DNA from 2 places in the Bacillus sp. 11C genome. Region 1 is predicted to be linked to the other one. Evidence: riboswitches for the same ligand, from Rfam matches in the RefSeq annotation. Region 1 holds a riboswitch; the other holds the start of a gene.
What was found. A riboswitch is a leader RNA that binds a small molecule or an ion and turns the genes downstream of it on or off. The one in region 1 is predicted to bind S-adenosylmethionine.
Positions count from the first base shown of each region.

Region 2: another riboswitch for S-adenosylmethionine. It lies ahead of ACY3LV_RS15690 (bifunctional homocysteine S-methyltransferase/methylenetetrahydrofolate reductase); the one in region 1 lies ahead of ACY3LV_RS08410 (phosphoadenylyl-sulfate reductase).

Region 1 is NZ_JBUPVZ010000004.1:283,883-292,160, reverse strand. It holds gene pyrK (dihydroorotate oxidase B electron transfer subunit) at 1-96, shown strand, start outside; gene ACY3LV_RS08425 (dihydroorotate dehydrogenase) at 96-1,031, shown strand; gene pyrF (orotidine-5'-phosphate decarboxylase) at 1,000-1,719, shown strand; gene pyrE (orotate phosphoribosyltransferase) at 1,716-2,348, shown strand; SAM riboswitch class I at 2,493-2,598, shown strand; gene ACY3LV_RS08410 (phosphoadenylyl-sulfate reductase) at 2,753-3,454, shown strand; gene cysP (sulfate permease) at 3,466-4,530, shown strand; gene sat (sulfate adenylyltransferase) at 4,579-5,727, shown strand; gene cysC (adenylyl-sulfate kinase) at 5,740-6,327, shown strand; gene cobA (uroporphyrinogen-III C-methyltransferase) at 6,429-7,202, shown strand; gene sirB (sirohydrochlorin chelatase) at 7,205-7,990, shown strand; gene sirC (precorrin-2 dehydrogenase) at 7,971-8,278, shown strand, end outside.
Region 2 is NZ_JBUPVZ010000011.1:116,667-124,427, reverse strand. It holds partial or broken gene ACY3LV_RS15700 (CvfB family protein) at 1-676, opposite strand, end outside; gene ACY3LV_RS15695 (YajQ family cyclic di-GMP-binding protein) at 775-1,266, shown strand; SAM riboswitch class I at 1,373-1,490, shown strand; gene ACY3LV_RS15690 (bifunctional homocysteine S-methyltransferase/methylenetetrahydrofolate reductase) at 1,581-3,419, shown strand; gene ACY3LV_RS15685 (GNAT family N-acetyltransferase) at 3,504-3,953, shown strand; gene ACY3LV_RS15680 (GNAT family N-acetyltransferase) at 3,959-4,816, shown strand; gene ACY3LV_RS15675 (MFS transporter) at 4,926-6,203, shown strand; gene ACY3LV_RS15670 (mandelate racemase/muconate lactonizing enzyme family protein) at 6,211-7,326, shown strand; gene ACY3LV_RS15665 (YitT family protein) at 7,422-7,761, shown strand, end outside.

The DNA.
Region 1 (8,278 bases):
TTCGCGTGTGTGTGCCATACAAACGAAAGTGAGACATCCTACGTAAAAGTATGTCTCGACGGGCCTGTATTTAAAGCTCAGGAGGTGGCGCTGTAATGCTAGAGGTGAAATTGCCTGGACTAGATTTGAAAAATCCGATCATTCCTGCATCAGGCTGCTTCGGTTTTGGAAAAGAGTTTGCGCGTTTTTATGATTTATCTTGTCTCGGAGCCATCATGATCAAAGCTACGACGAAGGAGCCTCGCTTCGGGAACCCGACGCCTAGAGTAGCTGAGACTGGCGCTGGAATGCTCAATGCGATCGGTCTGCAAAACCCGGGGCTGGAAAGCGTCTTGCAAAATGAGCTGCCGTGGCTTGAGCAGTTTGCAACACCGATCATTGCCAATGTCGCAGGTTCTCAGATCGAGGATTATGTAGAAGTCGCAGAGCATATCAGTAAAGCGCCCAACGTTCATGCACTTGAATTGAACATTTCCTGCCCGAATGTGAAAACAGGCGGAATCGCTTTTGGCACGAACCCTAAAATGGCTGCTGATTTGACGAAAGCGGTTAAAGAGGTTTCAGATGTACCCGTTTATGTGAAGCTTTCCCCGAACGTGGCAAATATCACAGAAATTGCATCAGCGATCGAGGAGGCGGGAGCGGACGGTCTTACGATGATCAACACATTAATCGGGATGAGACTCGATTTAAAATCAGGAAAGCCGATATTAGCGAATAAAACAGGGGGGCTTTCTGGTCCTGCTGTGAGGCCGGTTGCTATTCGCATGGTGTATGAAGTCAGCCAGGCGGTCAACATCCCGATTATCGGAATGGGAGGCGTGCAGACGGCCGAAGATGCACTGGAATTTCTTCTTGCGGGAGCAAGCGCGGTCGCTGTCGGAACAGTAAACTTTGTAAATCCTTTTGCATGCCCAGATATTATAGACCAGCTCCCAGCTGTTTTGCGCCAATACGGCTATCAATCAATTGAAGAATGCATCGGAAGGAGCTGGAACCATGAAAAACAACCTGCCCATCATCGCGCTTGATTTTGCAACAGCTGAAGAAACACTTGCATTCTTAGCGCCTTTTCAGCAAGGACCGTTATTTGTAAAGGTTGGGATGGAGCTTTTTTATCAAGAAGGGCCATCTATCGTCAAACAACTAAAAGAAAGAAATTGCGAGCTGTTTTTAGATTTAAAGCTTCATGACATCCCGACCACTGTAAACAAAGCGATGAAGCGCCTTGCCGGTCTCGGAGTAGACCTCGTCAATGTTCATGCGGCAGGAGGCAAAAAAATGATGCAAGCAGCTCTGGAAGGCTTAGAAGAAGGGACGCCGGCCGGACAAAAACGCCCGTCCCTTATCGCGGTAACCCAGCTGACAAGCACATCTGAACAACTCATGAAAGATGAACTGCTGATCGAAAAACCTCTGATCGACACGGTCGTCCACTACAGCAAACTGGCGGAAGAAAGCGGGCTGGATGGAGTGGTCTGCTCTGTTCATGAAGCAAAAGCCATTTACGAAGCGGTATCGCCTTCATTTCTGACTGTTACTCCGGGGATCAGGCTGTCAGAGGACGCTGCGAATGACCAAATCCGCGTAGCGACACCTGCAATTGCAAGAGAGAAAGGTTCATCAGCGATTGTGGTGGGACGCTCGATTACAAAAGCGAAAGACCCGGTAAAAGCCTATGAAGCTGTCAGACTCGAATGGGAGGGGATCAAATCATGAAACAAGTCATCGCAAAACATCTATTAAACATCCAAGCTGTATTTTTACGCCCGAACGAGCCATTTACATGGGCTAGCGGCATTTTATCGCCCATCTACTGTGACAATCGCCTTACGCTATCATTCCCGGAGGTCAGAAATGATGTCGCTTCAGGCATCAGCAAGCTTGTCGAAGAGCATTTTCCTGAAGCTGAAATGATTGCGGGAACAGCAACAGCCGGTATTCCTCATGCTGCTCTGGCGGCTGACCGTTTGAATCTTCCGATGTGTTATGTGAGAAGCAAGCCGAAAACGCACGGAAAAGGCAATCAGATTGAGGGAACTGTTCAAAAAAGCCAAAAAACGGTTTTGATCGAAGACTTAATTTCCACAGGAGGCAGTGTGCTTGAAGCTGCGGCGGCTTTACAAGCGGCAGGCTGTGAAGTGCTTGGTGTCGTCTCAATCTTTACGTACGGACTGCCTAAAGCGCAGGAAGCGTTTGCGAAGGCAGAACTGCCATACTACTCTTTAACTGATTATGATACGCTCACACAGGTCGCGCTTGAAAACGGAAATATTCATTCAGACGATTTAGAAAAGCTGAAAACGTGGAAACAAAATCCCGAGTCAAAAGATTGGTTTAAAAAATAACAAATAAATTTTGGTGATGTACAAGGGCTCCAAAGCCTTTCTGTACTTGAAAACAGGCCTTGCAGCCTGTTTTTTTATTAATCCTATAAAAAAAGTCGGGTTGACTTATGTTAGAATTGTGCTAAAATTTACTACAAATCTAAAAACTTATCAAGAGCGGCTGAGGGACTGGACCTATGAAGCCCGGCAACCTGCACAGTTTGTAAGGTGCTACTTCCAGCAAAATGAATTCCATTTTGAAAGATAAGGGCTACATGCTGTTCCTGTCTTTCTTTCCGCCGGATTGAAAGTTTTTTATTTTAAGAGGAAAAAAGGCTGACTGCGATAACCGCAGCCGCGCAATACAATTGGTAAAAGACAACCAGCAGAAAGCTACTGTTGTCTCCGAAAGGAGGAAAGAAGAAATGTTAACGTACGATAATTGGGAAGAACCAACGATTACATTTCCGGAAGACGATCCTTATAAAGGAGCGCTGTCAGTTTTAAAGTGGGCATACGGCCATTACGGCAATCAGCTTGTTTATGCATGCAGTTTCGGAATTGAAGGAATCGTTTTGATTGACTTAATTTATAAAGTGAAAAAAGACGCAGAGATTGTGTTTCTTGATACAGGGCTTCATTTTAAAGAAACATATGAAACGATTGAACGAGTGAAAGAGCGTTATCCTGGTCTTCATATCATCCTGAAAAAACCAGACCTTACCCTTGAACAGCAAGCCGGTGAATATGGTGACAAACTGTGGGAAAGAGAACCGAATCAATGCTGCTATCTCAGAAAGATCGTTCCTTTAAGAGAGGCGCTTTCGGGACATCCGGCTTGGCTTTCCGGTCTGCGCCGCGATCAAGGGCCAAGCCGTGCCCATACGAATTTCTTAAACAAAGATGAAAAATTCAAATCAGTAAAAGTATGCCCGCTTATCCATTGGACTTGGAAAGACATTTGGAGATACACATCCCGGAATGAGCTGGACTACAATCCGCTTCATGACCAAGGTTATCCAAGTATTGGCTGCGCGCCTTGTACGGCTCCTGCTTTTACCGCAGAGGATTTACGCTCAGGCAGATGGAATGGCATGGCGAAAACAGAATGCGGACTGCATGAATAAGGAGCTGCAAAATGGAACTAGCCGCTATTTTATTTAGCTTGTTTTTCGCGATGAATATTGGTGCAAGCGGCGCTGCAGCTTCGATGGGAGTTGCTTACGGCTCTGGAGCCATCAGAAAGAAAACCTACGCTTTGATCCTATGCGCAGTCGGTGTGCTAGCTGGGGCGGTCATTGGCGGGGGGGAGGTTGTAAAAACCATCAGTTCCGGAATTATCCCCGAGCAGACGATTACACTGACGATTGTTTGCATTATTATTGGAGCCGCTGCGCTGTCGCTCTTTACGGCTAATCTGCTCGGCATTCCTTTGTCGACAAGTGAAGTAACAGTCGGTGCTGTTGTCGGCGTGGGAGTCGCTTACAAAGTATTGTTTGTGAACAGCCTTCTGGTCATTGTGTCGTTTTGGGTTTTTGTCCCGCTGTTCGCTTTCGGCTTCACCTATTTCGTATTTAAGCTGTTTCGTTATTTTAAGATTGAAATTAAATCTTCTAAAAAGCAAAAATTCCTTGGCATTGCATTGTTAGGTGCCGGATTTTTCGAAGCGTTCTCTGCCGGCATGAACAACGTGGCGAATGCCGTTGGCCCGTTAGTGGCGGCCGGTGTGCTGGATGTCGCGAAAGGAACTTTGTACGGAGGAGCGTTTGTTGCTCTTGGCGCGCTGTTATTAGGCCGGCGTGTGTTAGAAACAAACGGGAAGAAAATTACGAGATTCTCAAAAGGAGAAGGCATTCTCTTATCCGGTACGGGAGCGGGACTGGTGATCATCAGTTCGGTATTTGGGATGCCGGTGCCTTTGGCGCAAGTCACTTCATCGTCTATTATCGGAATAGGCATGGCAAAAAACGGTCCGAATGTGTTCCATAAACAAGTTGTTCAAACGATGCTGAAGGTATGGATTGTATCGCCGTTTTTATCTTTATCGATTTCTTATATGCTTGTATCCTTGTTTTTAAAAGCGGATTATTATTCAATCTTTATTATGGTAAGCGTGCTCTTAGCGACGGTCGGTGCCGTCAGCCTGATGAAGGCCATACGTAAAGAGAGACGCTCTGTCCACGAACAAGGCGGGGGAATCTGATCATTAATCTGAGTTTTTTTATATGTTAACTAGGAGGAAAAAGATATTATGAGTTTAGCACCTCACGGAGGAACATTAGTAAACAGAGTAGATGAATCATTTGATGTAAGCAGCATTCAAAAAGAAATTGAACTTGATTTAATTTCTTTTGCCGATTTAGAGTTGATTGGAATCGGCGGCTACAGCCCGATCGAAGGCTTCTTTAATGAAAAGGACTACGTATCTGTTGTGGAAAACATGCGTCTTTCTTCCGGTGTTGTCTGGTCTCTGCCGATCACGCTCCCGGTAGGCGCGCAAAAAGCAGCTGAACTGTCAGTCGGTGAAACGGTAAAGTTAACGTATGAAGGAGACACATACGGCGTTATCCAAATTGAAGACCTGTACGTGCCAGACAAACAAAAAGAAGCGGTCAATGTGTACAAAACCGATGATCAGGAACACCCGGGTGTTAAAAAGCTGTTCAGCCGCGGCGATACATATGTCGGCGGACCGATCACATTGATTAAAAAAGCTTCAAAACAGTTCCCTGAATTTACGTTTGAACCGGCAGAAACAAGACGCCAGTTTGCGGAAAATGGCTGGGAAACAATTGTCGGTTTCCAAACAAGAAATCCTGTTCACAGAGCACATGAATACATTCAAAAAACGGCTCTTGAAACAGTAGACGGTTTGTTCTTAAACCCGCTGGTAGGTGAAACAAAATCTGATGACATCCCAGCTGATGTGCGGATGGAAAGCTACCAAGTGCTTCTTGACAATTATTATCCGAAAGACCGTGTGTTCCTCGGCGTCTTCTTAGCGGCGATGCGTTATGCAGGACCGAGAGAAGCGATTTTCCACGCGCTTGTCAGAAAGAACTACGGCTGCACGCATTTCATCGTCGGCCGCGATCACGCGGGTGTAGGTGACTATTACGGAACATACGAAGCACAGGAGCTGTTTGACACATTTAAACCTGAAGAGCTCGGGATTACACCGCTGAAATTCGAGCACAGCTTCTTCTGTGAAAAATGCGGGAATATGGGAACCGCGAAAACTTGCCCTCACGGCAGAGAGCATCACGTGATTTTATCAGGCACTAAGGTAAGAGGCATGCTGAGAGACGGTGTGCTGCCGCCTGCTGAATTCAGCCGCGCAGAAGTCGTAGAAGTGTTAATCAAAGGGATGAAGAAAAAAGAAGAAGCAGGCGTATTTTAAGGAGGACTGGCAGTGACAAATCGCGATATCGTATGGCATGAAGCCTCTATTACAAAAGAAGAGTACCAGCAAAAAAACAAGCATAAAAGCTCTATTCTCTGGCTGACAGGGTTAAGCGGTTCAGGCAAATCAACCATTGCCAATGCCGCTGCGAGAGAATTGTTTGAGCTGGGCTACCAAGTCATTGTGCTGGACGGGGATAATATCCGTCACGGCTTAAATAAGGATCTTGGTTTTTCAGATGAAGACCGTAAAGAAAACATCCGCCGAATCGGAGAGGTGGCAAAGTTGTTTGTTCAGCAGGGCACCATTGTGATCACTGCTTTTATCTCTCCTTTCCGCGAGGACAGAGAACAGGTTCGCCAGCTTGTAGAAGCAGGCGAATTCAATGAGGTATACGTTAAATGCGACCTCGATATTTGTGAACAAAGGGATCCGAAAGGGCTCTACAAAAAAGCAAGAAACGGGGAAATTCCCTTCTTCACAGGAATTGATTCTCCTTATGAAGAGCCGGAAGCACCGGAGCTTGTTCTTGATTCAGGAAAGCATGACCGTGAAGCGTGTAAAAACCAGCTGATCGAGTTTGTCAAAAAAAATTGAGCTAGTATGATCTGCTGTGTTCTTCTCAGATGCCGGAATGCAAGCGAGAACAACATTACAGCAAATGTTCTGGAAGAACTCGATAGATCGGGGGAAATACGATGGGGAAAGTATATATTGTAGGAGCGGGTCCCGGAGACCCTGATCTGCTGACAATTAAAGCGCTGAAAGCCATTGAAAAAGCTGATGTCATCTTATATGACAGATTAGTAAATAAAGAGATTTTACAATATGCCAAAGAGCAAGCAGACCTGATCTACTGCGGGAAGCTTCCAGATTTTCATACGATGAAGCAAGAAACCATCAATCGATTTCTTGTGAAGTATGCGCAAAAAGGAAAAACCGTTGTCAGACTGAAAGGCGGAGACCCTTTTGTGTTCGGCAGAGGGGGAGAAGAAGCGGAATGCCTCTCAGAAAACGGGATTCCGTTTGAAATCATCCCCGGCATTACGTCAGGAATTGCGGCAGCTGCCTATGCCGGGATTCCTGTTACTCATCGTGATGCGGGCTCTAACGTCGCTTTTGTAACGGGTCATTATAAAAAAGAAGAGGATTTTGAGGAAAAGTGGAAAGCGCTGGCCACAGGAATTGATACACTTGTTATCTATATGGGTATCAAAAACATACAGCAGATTGAAAGAAAGCTCCTTGAAAACGGCCGGGACGGATCTACGCCGGCAGCCTTTATTCACTGGGGAACAACGGACAAGCAAAAAACTGTTTTTTGTACAGTTGATACCCTTTCAGAAACGGTGATAAAAGAGGACATTAAAAATCCGAGTTTAATTGTCGTTGGAAATGTTGTAAATTATCACTATAAGCTGGAATGGTTTGAGTCTGAACTGAAAAAACAAGATTTAAGCGAGGCGTTGTAAAAATGAAACAAGCAATTTTATATGTCGGCCACGGCAGCCGGGTGAAAAAGGCGCAGCAAGAAGCCGCGGCCTTTTTGGAAGGATGCAAGGCGCACGTCTCTGCGCCTGTACAGGAAATCAGCTTTTTAGAGCTTCAGGAGCCGACAATTGAGACAGGGTTTGAAGCATGTGTGAAACAAGGCGCCACTCATATCGCAGTGGTGCCTCTGCTTCTTTTAACAGCTGCGCATGCAAAACATGATATTCCGGAAGAAATTGCGCGTGCCGCATCTCGGTATCCTTCGGTCCGCGTTTCATACGGAAGGCCGATCGGGATTGACGAAGAAGTAGTCAAAGCCGTATACCACCGAATGAAAGACATAGGTGTTCCGTATGAAAATGCCAGAGTCGTGCTCATCGGGAGGGGAAGTTCAGACCCCGAAGTCAAAAGAGATGTAACCGGTATTGCCAATCTTCTTCAAAATATGATTCCGGTCAAGGAGGTCATCCCGTGCTTTTTGACAGCATGCGGCCCGAATTACAAAGAGATTTTTTCAGAACTTAAAGAAGATGACGGCATAACAACCTTTATCGTTCCCTATTTGCTTTTTACGGGCATGCTGATGAATGAAATCGAACGAGAGGTTCAGGAATTAAAGGCTGTTAATCCGAATGTTTACCTCTCCTTCTATATCGGTTTCCACCCTCACGTGAAAAACGCATTTTTGAATCGTGTGAGAGAAACCGCTGCAAACCCTGAAGGACAATTTGATTTTGACGGAGGTTCATATGCTCCCGCTGCACATTAGCCTGGAGAAGAAAAAGGTTGTCATTGCGGGAGGCGGCGGCATCGCTCTCAGAAGACTGAAAACGGTGCTCTCAGAGGGAGCTGATATTACGCTTGTCAGTCCGGATGTTGAACCGGAAATCAAGCAGATGGCAGACAATCGCCGCATCAGATGGGTCAGCCGTACGATTGAAAAAGAAGATTATCTCGATGCGTTTTTGATTATTGCCGCAACGGATAATGCGGCAGTCAACAAAGAGATTGCTCAAACCGCTTCGCCTTTTCAGCTTGTCAATTGTGTCAGTGATGC
Region 2 (7,761 bases), on a different contig from region 1:
CGACATATTGACTGAACCGTCTTCTTTTACTTGAATCACCCGTCCCGTGATTCTTGAACCGAGTCTTGGCTCCTCTTTTCTTTCTGACGGATGGATAAAACCGCGGATACCGTCGTCCGTGATAATGAATGAACCTGTTGCGATCAGTCTATACACCGTACCTGTCAGCTCTTTATTCATCAGATCCTCTGAGGCATCGGTAAACAGTTCGCTGATGATGTCTTCCGGCGCTGGTTTGGCAAACATGCGCCCCCGGTTCGTCACTTTCAGCATACAGTAGAGCTTGTCGCCTTTTTGCGGCCAGACATCTTCGTATGGCGGCAAATGCTCAGTTGCAACAAGCGCGTCCTTAGATAAACCGACATCAACGAATACTCCCATATCTTCCACTTTATCCACCACTTCGACCCAGCCGTACTCATCCGCGCTGATGACAGGTATTCTCATCGTGGCCGCAAGCCTTTCCTGCTGATCGACGTATATAAAAACCTCTACTTCGTCTCTGTCCTCGATATCCTCAGTTATTTCACTGTTATGTAAGAGAATCGTGTCTTCTCCGTCGGTTAAAAAGTAACCGAAGTCCGTTTGGTGATCTATACTCAAGGTTAATTGCTGCCCTGGTCTCATGCTATCGTCCTTCCTGTTCCGCTTATTTTTCTGCGGATGCTGTTAACATTTTTTCCAATCATCACAAATTGATTCTTTGTTCTGTTGGAAGTTTCTCTTTATTCTACTATAATCAACACATAAGTTAAATGTTATGGAGGTTTTCATATGGCAAAAGAAAGTTCATTTGATATAGTATCCAAGGTGGAATTGCCTGAGGTGCAAAACGCGATCCAAATCGCATTGAAGGAAATCAGCACACGCTATGACTTTAAAGGAAGCAAAAGCGACATTTCTTTAGATAAAGAGGAGCTTGTCCTCGTTTCCGATGACGAATTCAAATTAAGCCAGCTGAAAGATGTGCTGGTCAGTAAATTGATTAAACGAAACGTGCCGACAAAAAACATTGATTACGGCAAGGTTGAAAACGCGTCCGGCGGAACGGTGCGCCAGCGCGCAAAGCTTGTTCAAGGCATTGACAAAGATAATGCCAAAAAAGTCAATATGATCATCAAAAACTCCGGACTGAAAGTAAAGTCTCAAGTGCAGGATGATCAAGTGCGCGTCACCGGAAAAAACAAGGATGACCTGCAGCAGATTATCTCAGCTGTGCGGGATGCAGATCTGCCGATTGACGTTCAATTTATAAATTTCAGATAAATTTTCTGAATCCTATTGATTATTGTCTTTATTTTCGGTAAATTTGGAGAAAGGGAAAAAACCCGGAATCTTTTGGCATTTCCTGAACACGAAAACTTCATATCCGTTCTTATCAAGAGAAGCAGAGGGACTGGCCCGACGAAGCTTCAGCAACCGGTGTAATGGCGATCAGCCATGACCAAGGTGCTAAATCCAGCAAGCTCGAACAGCTTGGAAGATAAGAAGAGACAAAATCACTGACAAAGTCTTCTTCTTAAGAGGACTTTTTTTATTTCTCTTTTTTCCTTGCTGAATGTGAATAAAGGAGGCAGACAATGGGACTTTTAGAAGATTTGCAAAAACAGGTGTTAATCGGTGACGGCGCCATGGGGACGCTCCTCTACTCCTATGGCATTGACAGATGTTTCGAGGAGCTCAACATTTCGAAGCCGGAGGAAATTCAGCGCATACATAAAGCGTACGTTGAGGCGGGAGCCGACATCATTCAAACGAATACGTACGGGGCCAATTATATTAAATTATCGAGACACGGGCTTGAGGATGACATTAAAAAAATGAATCAAGAGGCAGTAAGAATCGCGCGGGCTTCAGCAGGCGATGCGTACGTCCTTGGGACGATGGGCGGCATCCGCACATTTAATAAAAACGCGTACAGCCTTGACGAAATCAAACGCAGTTTTCGCGAGCAGCTGTACCTGCTGCTGCATGAAGAGCCGGATGGCTTGCTGTTAGAAACATATTATGATTTGGAAGAAGCCCGTGAAGTGCTGAAAATCGCGCGCAAAGAGACTGGACTTCCAATTATGCTCAATGTCTCTATGCATGAGCAAGGCGTACTGCAGGACGGAACATCTCTTTCTGAAGCATTGCGATCGATTGCGGATCTCGGGGCTGATATCGTCGGCATTAACTGCCGGCTCGGCCCTTATCATATGATTGAAGCGCTCAGCGAAGTGCCGATTTTTGATGACGTGTTCTTATCAGTTTATCCGAACAGCAGTCTTCCTTCGCTTGAAGAGGGACGGCTCGTCTATGAAACTGACGACACGTATTTTCAAAACAGCGCGTCAGAATTCCGCAAGCAAGGCGCGCGGATTATCGGCGGCTGCTGCGGCACCACGCCGAATCATATCCGCGCGATGGCGGAAGCGGTTGGCGGGCTTGCTCCGATTACGGAAAAAGAAGTCAAAACCCGGGCGAAAGAATTTATCTCTGTTCATCATGAGCGGACAGAGCCCGGCCTGAATGAGATCGCGGCGGAAAAACGCTCCATCATCGTAGAGCTGGATCCGCCGAAAAAATTGAGTTTTGACAAGTTTTTGTCCGCCGCTGCTGAATTAAAAGAAGCGGGAATCGACGCCCTGACGCTCGCTGATAATTCCTTGGCGACCCCGCGGATCAGCAATGTTGCCTGCGGCGCCCTTGTGAAGCAGCAGCTCGATATGCGCTCCCTTGTCCACATTACGTGCCGTGACCGAAACATTATTGGCTTGCAGTCACATTTAATGGGCCTTGATACATTAGGGCTGAATGACGTGCTGGCTATCACAGGCGACCCTTCTAAAATCGGGGACTTCCCGGGGGCGACGTCTGTTTATGATTTAACATCCTTTGATTTAATCAGACTGATCAAACAGTTCAATGAAGGGCTGTCCCTGTCCGGAAAACCCCTTGGCAAGAAAACGAATTTCTCAGTCGCCGCCGCATTTAATCCTAACGTCCGCCATCTGGATAAAGCGGTAAAACGGCTGGAGAAAAAAATAGATTGCGGCGCCGATTATTTTGTTTCACAGCCTGTCTATTCCGAGCAGCAGCTTGTCGATATCCATAACGAAACAAAGCATCTGAAGACGCCGATCTATATCGGCATTATGCCGCTCACAAGCAGCCGGAATGCTGAATTCATCCACAATGAAATTCCCGGGATTAAGCTGTCAGACTCTATTCGCGAAAAAATGGCTCTTGCAGGTGAGGATAAAGAGAAGCAAAAAGCGGAAGGCCTTGCAATTGCACATTCCCTTCTGGATGCGGCATGCGAGCTGTTTAACGGCATCTACTTGATTACGCCTTTTCTCAGATCTGACTTAACCGCTGAGCTCACCACGTATATTCAGCAAAAAGACGAACAACGCCAAAATATTTATTTGCGTTAAATATGGCTGCCTGAGTCAATCAGGCAGTCTTTTCTAATCGGATTCATGTTACGATATAGAAAACTTTTTAAGAGGAGGAACATCATGCTTGAAGTTAAAACCATTTCCGCAGAAGATACATACGACATCCGGCAGCGCATCCTGCGTCCCCATCAATCCATCGAACAATGCAAATATGAACAGGACCATGCGGAAGGCGCTTTTCATCTCGGTGTATTTTTTGAAGGAACGCTCATCAGCATCGCTTCTTTTTCCCCTCAACATCAGCCATTATTAACAGCCTCAGCCGCATATCAGCTGAGGGGCATGGCGACGCTTGAAGGATATCGCGAACAAAAAGCCGGCAGCGCGCTGATCAAACACGCGGAGGAGAAGCTGGACGAGAGAGGCGTGCAGGCGGTCTGGTGCAATGCAAGATACCATGTCAAAGGCTACTACGCAAAGCTTGAATGGAAGGAACTTGGCGAACCATTTGAAGTTCCCGGCATTGGCAAACATATCGTCATGTACAAAAAACTCGGAACAAGCAGGTGAACTGTGTGAAGGTAATGGATGAGCTGATTGAGCTTCATGAAGAACATATTCCCGGCCTATTGCGGCTTTGCAGGCAAGCCGGGTGGCCGGATTATGGCGAACAAGAGCTGAAGATGCTTGTCCAACAAGGACGCTTTTTCGGTTATCAAAATGTCCGCGGAGACATCATCTCCTGTATCGGCTTGTTTTTGTTTGGCCGTCTTGCTTCTATCGGACTCGTCATCGTGGATAAGGAATACAAACGGCTCGGTCTCGGGCGCCGGATGGTAAACGCGTGTATCAGCCAAACGGATGAAAGCACCACCATCAGGCTTTGCGCCACAAAAGAAGGTTTGCCGCTTTATGAAAAGACAGGTTTTCATACGGCGGGTTCAGTCCGAAAGTACAGCTGTCACAGTTTTCAACCGATTGAAAAGCAAGATCACCTTGATGCTGAACTGGCACCCTTTAGAGAACAAGATTTTCAAGAATTAGCCGCTGCCGACCTGGCAGCCTTTGGCGGAGATCGATCAAACCTTATGCAGCAGCTTATTTCCACTTCAAAGGAATGTATTATCGCCAGAAACAACAAGGGTCAGCTGATTGGCTACGGCCTTTCTGTACAGACACCTGCCAATCTGAAATTCGGCCCCCTCATCGCCCCATCATCAGACGTTGCTGCAAGATTAATCAACAGGCTGGCCGTCGGCAAACAAGGCCCGATGCGCATCGATATACCGGCTGAACACACGACTCTGCATGACAGGCTGATAGAAATGGGATTTCAAGCAGACGCAGAGCCACCCCTTATGCTTTACCAGAAAAAGATGCTGCCTGACCAAAATGGACACTTATATGTATTGATTTCGCAGGCGCTCGGCTAACCATTTTTTCCCGAACAGGTATTTTCTGTTCGGTTTTTTGCTGTCTGAACGTTGAATAAATGAAGCTATCAGGGACATTCTAAGCAGAAGAAAAGGAGTGTGCTCTGAGATGGAATCATCAAAACAAAATAACGGAATGACGATTGTTGCAATCGGTTCAATCCCTTTAATATTAACACTTGGAAACTCAATGCTTATTCCGATTTTGCCAAAAATGCAATCTGAACTTCATTTATCTCAATTTCAGGTCAGTCTCGTCATCACAGTATTTTCCTTGATTGCGGCGTTTGCCATTCCGATTGTCGGTTATCTCGCCGACCGATTCTCAAGGAAAATCATTATTATCCCCTGCTTATTTCTGTATGGTGCCGGCGGCCTGTTAGCCGGTTTTGCCGCAGGTTTTTTTGACAATGCATACCCTTGGGTCATGGCAGGACGGGCGCTACAGGGAATCGGAGCAGCCGGAACCGGCCCGATTGCCATGGCGCTGACGGGTGATCTGTTTAAAGGCGCCCAAGAAAGCAAGGTGCTCGGCCTCGTTGAAGCCTCAAACGGCATGGGGAAAGTGCTTTCGCCAATCATCGGATCGCTTATCGCTTTGCTTGTTTGGTATGGCGCGTTTTTTGCCTTCCCGGTGTTTTGTATCATTTCGATCGTGCTGACTTGGATTTTTATTAAAGAAAAGAAAAAGGAAAAAGAACCGCCCCCGATCGGAAAATATGCGAAAGGCCTGTTAAGTGTTTTTAAACATGAAGGCAGATGGCTGTTTACCGCTTATTTAGCGGGTGCGACTTGTTTGTTTACCTTATTCGGGATTCTCTTTTACCTATCTGATGTCCTCGAAAAAACATACGATACCGATGGCGTCAAAAAAGGCTTGATTTTGGCGATTCCGCTTTTGGTCATGTGTGTGACGTCCTATACAACCGGAAGCAAGATCGGGAAAAAGCAATCGTTAATGAAAAAGCTGATCGTTCTCGGATTGGCCTTTATGACTGTTTCTTATGCGGCATTGTCTTTCATTGAAAATCTCGTGTTCTTTATCAGCGTTCTCGTATTGAGCAGTATAGGCTCCGGCCTTGTTCTTCCTTGTGTGAACAGCTTTATTACCGGGGCTGTCGGTAAAGAAAGACGGGGATTTGTGACCTCGCTGTACGGATCGGTTCGTTTCTTAGGGGTTGCCATCGGGCCTCCGATTTTCGGCCGCCTCATGCAATGGTCCAGACCCGGCATGTTTTTAAGCATTGCGGGATTGACGCTTGTTGTCGGCATTCTCGTGATGTTGCTCATCCATGTGAACCAAAACAAAGAAGACCAAGAAGACACAAAAGAAAAAGAAGACTCTAAAATGGCTGGCAATCGGCTTCAGCCAGCTGAGGAAAGGTAGTATCAGTTTGAAAATCGAACGGGTTGAGACCTTTCCGCTTTTGCATCGATTAGAAGAGCCGTACGGAGACGCAAACGGATTCAAACAATATCGAACTTGCTATCTCATCAGAATTATCACCGAAAGCGGGATTGACGGCTGGGGAGAATGCGTTGATTGGCTCCCGGCTCTCCATATCGGTTTTACCAAACGGATCATTCCCTATCTTTTAGGAAAACAAGCCGGCAGCCGCCTGCCATTAGTGCGCACGATTCAAAAATGGCATCAGCGGGCGGCCTCCGCTGTAAGCATGGCGCTAACAGAGATTGCGGCCAAAGCTGCGAATTGTTCAGTTTGCGAACTATGGGGCGGGCGGTACAGAGAAGAGATCCCTGTATACGCCTCATTCCAATCATATTCTGACCATCCGCAATGGATCAGCCGGTCGGTTTCCAGCGTTGAATCCCAGTTAAAAAAAGGCTTTAAGCAAATCAAAGTCAAAATCGGCGGGACTGCGTTCGAGGAAGATGTACGGCACATTAACGCACTGCAGCATACGGCCGGCAGCTCCATTACGATGATTCTGGACGCAAACCAAAGCTACGATGCCGCGACCGCTTTCAAATGGGAACGCTATTTTTATGAGTGGATGAACATCGGCTGGTTCGAGGAGCCTTTGCCCTTTGATCACTCGCAGGATTACGCGTTGCTGCGCAGCCGTTTATCTGTTCCTGTTGCCGGAGGAGAAAATATGAAAGGCGCGGCCCAATTTGCGCCCCTTCTTTCCCAGCGGTGCTTGGATATCATTCAGCCCGATGTCATGCATGTTAACGGAATCGATGAATTCCGGGACTGCCTCCAGCTCGCGCGTTATTTCGGCGTCAGAGCGTCCGCCCATGCATATGACGGATCGCTCTCACGCCTATATGCTTTATTTGCACAAGCCTGTCTGCCTCCATGGTCTAAAATGGAAAACGATCAAATTGAACCGATTGAGTGGGACGTCATGGAGAATCCTTTTACAGATCTCATCGGCCTTCAGCCTTCAAAAGGACTGGTCCACATCCCGAAAGGCAAAGGCATTGGCTCAGAAATCAATATGGACATCGTCAATCGCTACAAGTGGGATGGCTCAGTCTATTAAGCTGGGCCATTTCTTTATTTGCAGACATAAATCATGGACAGCCTCATAAAATGGAAACAGCGGACAAGTCTTTTCATAAAGGAGCAAACGACTTAATGGCTGAACTGCTGATGAAAGCAAAACTCACGTTTATGATTGTCGCAGGTGGCGTACTACAGGGACTCGGCATGTCCTTGTTTTTATTTCCGCATGATATTCCGACAGGCGGGGCAGCAGGTATCGCGGTGCTATTGCATTATCTGTTTCAAATTCCGCATGGCTTTTCAGTATGGGCCGTGAATGTGTCGATGCTTTTTACCGCTTTAAAATGGCTGGAGATGAGAACATTCACCGGCACCCTCGCCTCAATTACCGTCACCTCTGTCTCAGTATTGATCTTTGATGCGATTGTTCCAGATATCACATCAAACCTGTGGCTTGATCTGGCAAGCGGCG